3 regions of the Ornithinibacillus xuwenensis genome follow, and region 3 is predicted to be linked to each of the others. Evidence: predicted binding sites of a transcription regulator. Region 3 holds the regulator's gene; each other region holds the start of a gene.
What was found. The regulator CtsR, encoded in region 3, represses protease genes until heat stress. The targets are predictions, from matches to a motif close to ATGGTCAATAAAGGTCAAACA.

Region 1 (2,278 bases), on a different contig from region 3:
TATAATTTCATCAATACGTTGTTGGATGGTATTGGAATCGTTTTGTGAATTGGATAGATTCAAGCGTGACCCAACCTCATCCATCAAGTCAATCGCTTTATCTGGTAGGAAGCGATCTTGTATATAGCGTGCAGACAAATGAACAAATGCACGAATTGCCTCCTCGGAATAGCGCACTTCATGGAATGCCTCATAACGATCCTTAATACCATCTAAAATCTGAATTGCTTCATCAGTAGATGGCTCCTTCACGATGATTGGTTGGAAACGGCGCTCAAGCGCTGCATCCTTCTCAATTTGACGATATTCTTTTAAGGTTGTTGCACCAATAATTTGCAGCTCGCCTCGAGCAAGTGCAGGTTTTAATATATTTCCTGCATCCATTTGTGAGCCTTCAGCAGTTCCAGCTCCTACTAAGAGATGGACCTCATCAATAAAAAGAATCGTATCCTTACGCTCTTGAAGCTCCTTAACCAGCCGCTTCATGCGCTCTTCAAATTGACCACGAACTCCAGTATTTGCAACGAGTGAAGCCACATCTAATAGATAGACTTCTTTATTCATTAGCTTAGCTGGTACAGCACCTTCAGCAATTTTTAATGCAAAGCCTTCTGCGATTGCGGTTTTACCAACACCAGGTTCCCCAATTAGTACTGGGTTGTTTTTGTTTCTACGATTAAGTGTTTCAATTACACGCTTCACTTCTTGATCGCGGCCAATGACCGGGTCAATTTCACCAGCTCGAGCAGCATCCGTAAGGTTTTTGCCTAATTGATCAAGTAATCCATTACTTTTTGTTGATTTTTGCTTTGTTTTTGTTGTTGTATTAGAAGCTCCACTTTGTTGAAAAAGGTTAGATGCTCCTTGATCATCTTCATTATAGAAAGGATTTGAAATGAATCCATTTGCATTCATCATATTTTCTTGGATTTCACGGAAACATGAATTGCAAAGGTGCATTTGCATCTTTTCATGATTCATTTGCATTGCCATATTAATATTCGCTTCATTTACACCACATTGTTGACATTTCATATTCCATTCCTCCTGCTTTTATTTGGTTTAATGCTTGTTTGACTTTGACTATCTTTGACCTTGTGATTTCATTATACTCTGACCTTTTTTGACTTTCAAGTGTTTTGCCTAAATTTTCGGGAATGCTTGTGGGGACTGGTTTACACGGGAAGTTAAGCCTAGATATCCCTGTGGATTCGTCAAACAAATTCATTCATGCTTAATCGAAATAAAAATCCTAGCTTATCAAAAACTAGGATTTTTTTCGTTCTATTTCCAGTGTATATCAATTTTTGCCTCTTTTAACTTATTAGAGATTGCAATACTGTATGGCATGACACTTCCATTTTGCGTAACTTGAATGTGTTTGCCATCCTTGAAGAAAAATTCGTATTGATCGAAGCCTTCACTCCAATCAACATCGTAGTAGTTTATATAGTTAATATCTTCCCAGGTAAAGGTATTAATTTCACCCGTAATTTCTTCCCGATAGGATATCCCTTGATCCGAAATTGCACGAAACGGCTTTGTACCATAATAGAACAATAAGCTACTAATCATCACAAATCCAATACTTATCAAAACAGCGATTTTTCTCACATTAAAGAAGTATATCGTTAATGCCGCTACTACGAGTAGAAAAAAACCTGCTCCATATAGGATATAGCTATTACCGGGCACAACTACAACCCAAGTTCCAGGTTCATGATATAAGCTGTTTACAACAAAAGAGGGCATAATAATTAGTAGAAGAGGTGAGATAAAAAGAATGGCAATCCCAATTGCCATAAAATAGTGTCTTCTTTCATAATTTCGTACCATAGCTATCCTCCCATTTTATGAATACTCTTTATACGGGCAGCTGGAAGATTTTGTTTCATAAACTTGGATACAAAAAGAACAGGCAGCTAAAATGCTGCCTGTTCTACTTTTGCCATTAAATATGATTTTCGATTTCCTTTTTGCGTAATTCCACTCTTCTAATTTTACCAGAGATTGTTTTTGGTAATTCATCCAAAAATTCAATTTCTCTTGGATATTTATAAGGTGCCGCTAGATTTTTCACATGCTCCTGTAGCTCTTTTACAAGCAGCTCTGGACTCTCTTTAACATTTCCTTTTAAAACAATAAAAGCTTTTACAATACTACCTCTTATCTCATCTGGACTTGCTACAACTGCACATTCCTGCACATACGGATGCTTGACAAGAGCATCCTCTACTTCAAATGGTCCTATTGTGTAGCCTGAGCTTATGATAATATC
Region 2 (2,278 bases), on a different contig from region 3:
CAATGGTATAATAACAATTTTTAATCCAAAAACAGCGATTCAATCTATTAATAAAATAAATAAGTTCCTGTAAAATCACTAAAATGTTCCTTCTCTATACTGCGCCATAAAAAAGAACCCTAATTGGATTCTCTAATTTGTTTTGCTTCATTTACTAAATCTATAACGCTTTGATAATCAGCAGTTAATAGCGCCTGTTCTACTTCCCTTAATTTATTAAAATATGCTTCATTGTCTATATGTTGGCTAACCTCATTAATAAATTGGTCGAGGTATATTGCAAATCCTTTAACGCTTTTTTCTTTCCTTTGTGCTAATTGTTCATTTCCTTCATCATCTCTACTAGCATCCTCAATTAAATCCCTTTCTAATGCTTCTGCGTCTGAAAACAAATATACTATTTCGCCTTCTGTTTGATACTCTGTTATCAAATTCGTTGCAAAATGTTGCCAAGGATAATTTGGTCCTGTATCTACAGTTCTTTCCGTAGGTATCACATCCTTAACGTCTTCATTTTCTATACTTGAAGATTCAGCACTTACATCCTCAACTTCGGGCTCATATTCCTGTGAACTTAATCCACACCCTGTTAGAAAGACAATACCTATTAATATTAACCTTTTCATATAGTTAAATCCTCCTACCAAATTTCGCTAAAAGTATAGCTGGATTTTACTGAATAGTGAATTTCCTTAACAATATTGATCAATTTAATATATCTTTCGAATCCTATAATTTACAATTGGTTTGCAAAACGTATTTATTTACAGAAAAAAACAAGGGAATGAAAATTTTCAAACCCTTGCCACTACCGACTTTCAAAACGCGCCCAGAGGGATTCGAACCCCCGGCAAACCTGGTACCGGAAACCAGTGCTCTATCCAGCTGAGCTATGGGCGCATATAACATTAGTATGCCCAATAAATCGGACACATAGGCTATTATAACGCCTGAATCCTGATTAAACAAGTATTTTTCGTAATGATGGGTTTAATCATTGGGCTATAGGGGTATGATGGAATATGTATTTTAGATGCTTGGACAAACTGCAATTATTGTCAAACGTTTTTGTTTGACCTTAATTGACCAATAGTATATGATGAAAATATCCAAGGATTGGATATATCCATAGAATATGAAAATGCATGAAGGAGGAATTCCAATGAATTTAATACCTACAGTTATTGAACAGACAAACCGTGGTGAACGCGCATATGATATTTATTCCCGCTTATTAAAGGACAGAATTATTATGCTAGGAAGTGCAATTGATGACAATGTTGCCAATTCAATTGTTGCTCAATTATTATTCCTAGAAGCTGAAGATCCAGGTAAAGATATTTCTCTATATATCAACTCTCCTGGTGGATCAATTACAGCAGGGATGGCAATTTACGATACAATGCAGTTCATTAAATCAGATGTTTCTACCATCTGTACTGGTATGGCTGCATCCATGGGTGCATTTTTACTAGCCGCTGGTGAGAAGGGTAAGCGTTTTGCATTACCAAACAGTGAAGTAATGATTCACCAACCATTAGGTGGTACACAAGGTCAAGCAACAGATATTGAAATTCACGCGAAACGTATTCTACAGATGAGAGAGAACCTAAACAAAATTCTTTCTGATCGTACTGGTCAACCAATCGAGGTAATTAACCGCGATACAGAACGTGATAATTTCATGACAGCTGCAGATGCAGTTGAATACGGCTTGATTGATAAAGTAATGGAACGTAAACCCGATTAATAAAAGCGAAAAGAGGAAGAATCAAATTTGATTCTTCCTCTTTATTGTTATTATATTCACATATTACACTAGAAAATTTACTTTTTTGAAACAAATGATGTTAAATGGTTTAATGCAACGTCTTCATCCGATCCATCTGCGATTAGCTTAATAGATTCTCCAGTTGTAATAGCCAAACTCATTAAGCCCATAATGCTTTTCGCATTTACACGTTTTCCTTCTTTTTCAAGAAATAAATGTGCCGTATAGCGGTTAGCTTCTTGAACAAATTGCGCAGCAGGTCTTGCTTGTAAACCAGTCTCCAGCTCAACTGTAACAACTCTCTCAACCAATTATCTCATCCTCCCCTAAACGTAAGCGGTACCATACTATAATAAAAATTTTTTTACACTTCAAAAAGTATAAAAAAATATCCATGATAGCCTATTATATCATGGATATAGAAAATATTAAATGAAGTTATGATAAAATTTCACCTTGTTTAATTTTTTCTGCAAATTCGTCAATTTTCTTTAATCGATGATTTAT
Region 3 (2,278 bases):
ACCTAATGCTTCACTGCCTTCTCCATAAATCCCTCTTACAACAAGCCCCAATTGATTGATAGCAGGCATCATTCGATTGATCTGCTTTGTCATTGCTAGTGCTGGCAGATGCATCATAACAGATGCTCGCATCCCAGTACCTACATTAGTTGGACAGCTTGTTAAAAATCCTCTGGTCTCATCAAAGGCATAATTTACCTTTTCCTCTAACCAATCATCAAATTCAAGCGCCTTTTTTAAGGCTTTTGTTAGTTGAAGACCTGGAAAATATATTTGAATACGAATATGGTCTTCTTCATTTATCATGACAGAAACCTGTTCATTAGTTGAAATCATTGTTGCTGCCGCCCCATCTTTTTTGGCCAATAGAGGACTAATCAAATGTTTTTCAACTAAAACACTTTTTTCGATATTAGATAGGTCACGGATGGAAGCAAATTCAAAATTCTCATATTCTTGAAATGAATGATGCTCATATTCCTTCTTTAGAAAATCACGAATTTGCTCTAAATCCTCTTGATTGGCAATAATCGGAAACGGCATATCCGCGAAGTTCCGCGCTAGTCGAATTCGACTGCTTAATACAATATCATTGTCGGGTCCTTGTTCTCGCATCCATGGACTCATCGCCTCATTCATGAAATGCTGCAGCGTCATTGACTATCACCCGCTTCTTTATGATTAATCTTATTTTCTAGCTCTTTAATTCTGTCACGTACGACAGCAGCTTGTTCAAATTCCTCGTTTACGATTAAATCCTGTAATTCAGCTTTAAACGATGTAAGCTGCTTTTTCAGATGGAGGCTTCCACCTTTTCTTTTCGGAATCTTACCACGGTGTTCGGTATTACCACTATGAACACGTCGGAATATAGGGTTTAGATTCGAGGAGAATGTGTGATAGCATTCGCCACATCCAAACTTACCAATTCGTTTAAAATCTGAAAATGTTAAACCACATTTCGAGCATTGAAGCTCCTTTTCTTTTTGAGGTTGCGTACTATGTTGACCTCCAACATGGCTCGAATCAAAGTTAAATAACCCTGTTAATAAATTATGGAGAGAATACCCCTCTTCGGGATATGTCATATAACCCTTTTCTTTTGCACACACCTCACAAATTTGAACCTCTGTTTTATGTCCATTTATGACTTGTGTATAATGCAGGGTGGCAGGTCTTTGATGACATTCTTGGCACTCCATTGTTTTTCCCCCTTATGCGGATACTAAAACCAATAGGTTGCTTATAGATACTTAAGTGTCGTAAGCATGGATGTTAGAATTCTTGCTCGTATTTCATCTCGAAGTGGCAGTTGAAATGCTAGTGTATTTCTTCCAATACCGCTAACCATTATTTTTGCTTCTCGTTGCGTTATGATTTCTTCTTCTACAAGACGTTCTAACACATCAATTGCTCCCTGTTGTGTTACAGTTGGATTTATTAGACGAATTATATCATCAATTAACTCTGACTTATCTTGGTGCTTTATTCGTATAATACGAATATAACCGCCACCGCCTCTTTTACTTTCTACAATATAACCCTTTTCAATAGTAAAGCGAGTATTAATAACATAATTAATCTGTGACGGTACACATTGGAATTGATCTGCAATTTCGCTTCGCTTTATCTCAATTGCATCTTGCCCTTTTGCTTGCAATACCTTCTTTAAATATTGTTCGATAATATCAGAAATGTTGCTCATATGATAACCTCCCCTTATTCAAGAGCGATTCCAAAGTAATGCTTTTGACTTTGACTATCTTTGACTTTATTTTTATTATACTTTAATTTTTCATAGATGCAACTATCTTACCCTTCCTATTCTAGACAAAATGTGTAGAAACAAAACCAAAATATGAAACTTCTTATGTATGCCTACATCCATTTACCGAAGCATGCTGGGAATTATAACAGAGGTACAGTAAAAACCGCACATTAATTGGGGAGTTTTATCATTAAGTGTACGGTCTTTATCATTTCATAAGCTAGCTACTTTTCAGAAACACTCTTAATAAAATCAATTGCGGAAAGCTTCTCAAATAATATAACTCGATTCAAATTTTCTTTCGGTTCTACCTTAATAAAAATGCTTCTTAAATTATTTTCTACTTTAACAACCTCTACTTGTGAAATTTTCAAGGTTGCTTCCTCCAATATTGCTATAACCTTATTGATTGCAAGCTCCGAATGGGCAACAATTTCTATCACGAACGACTGTTTACCTTTCGTAAAGAGTTTTTCAAAATTATTTAAAAAGACCAGACTTAATAAAATA

Region 1: the regulator CtsR is predicted to act here: its motif matches at 1,111-1,131, upstream of ABC228_RS13895 (ATP-dependent Clp protease ATP-binding subunit).
Region 2: the regulator CtsR is predicted to act here: its motif matches at 1,070-1,090, upstream of clpP (ATP-dependent Clp endopeptidase proteolytic subunit ClpP).

What each region holds. Positions count from the first base shown of each region.
Region 1 is NZ_JBDIML010000004.1:236,392-238,669, reverse strand. Features, by position in the region: gene ABC228_RS13895 (ATP-dependent Clp protease ATP-binding subunit) at 1-1,035, opposite strand, end outside; gene ABC228_RS13890 (hypothetical protein) at 1,285-1,836, opposite strand; gene mbcS (acyl-CoA synthetase MbcS) at 1,952-2,278, opposite strand, start outside.
Region 2 is NZ_JBDIML010000005.1:194,339-196,616, forward strand. Features, by position in the region: gene ABC228_RS15100 (hypothetical protein) at 120-626, opposite strand; tRNA gene ABC228_RS15105 (tRNA-Arg) at 825-900, opposite strand; gene clpP (ATP-dependent Clp endopeptidase proteolytic subunit ClpP) at 1,163-1,750, shown strand; gene ABC228_RS15115 (HPr family phosphocarrier protein) at 1,828-2,082, opposite strand; gene whiA (DNA-binding protein WhiA) at 2,210-2,278, opposite strand, start outside.
Region 3 is NZ_JBDIML010000010.1:62,296-64,573, forward strand. Features, by position in the region: gene mcsB (protein-arginine kinase McsB) at 1-657, opposite strand, end outside; gene mcsA (protein-arginine kinase activator protein McsA) at 654-1,202, opposite strand; gene ABC228_RS18370 (CtsR family transcriptional regulator) at 1,244-1,705, opposite strand; gene ABC228_RS18375 (MgtC/SapB family protein) at 1,993-2,278, opposite strand, start outside.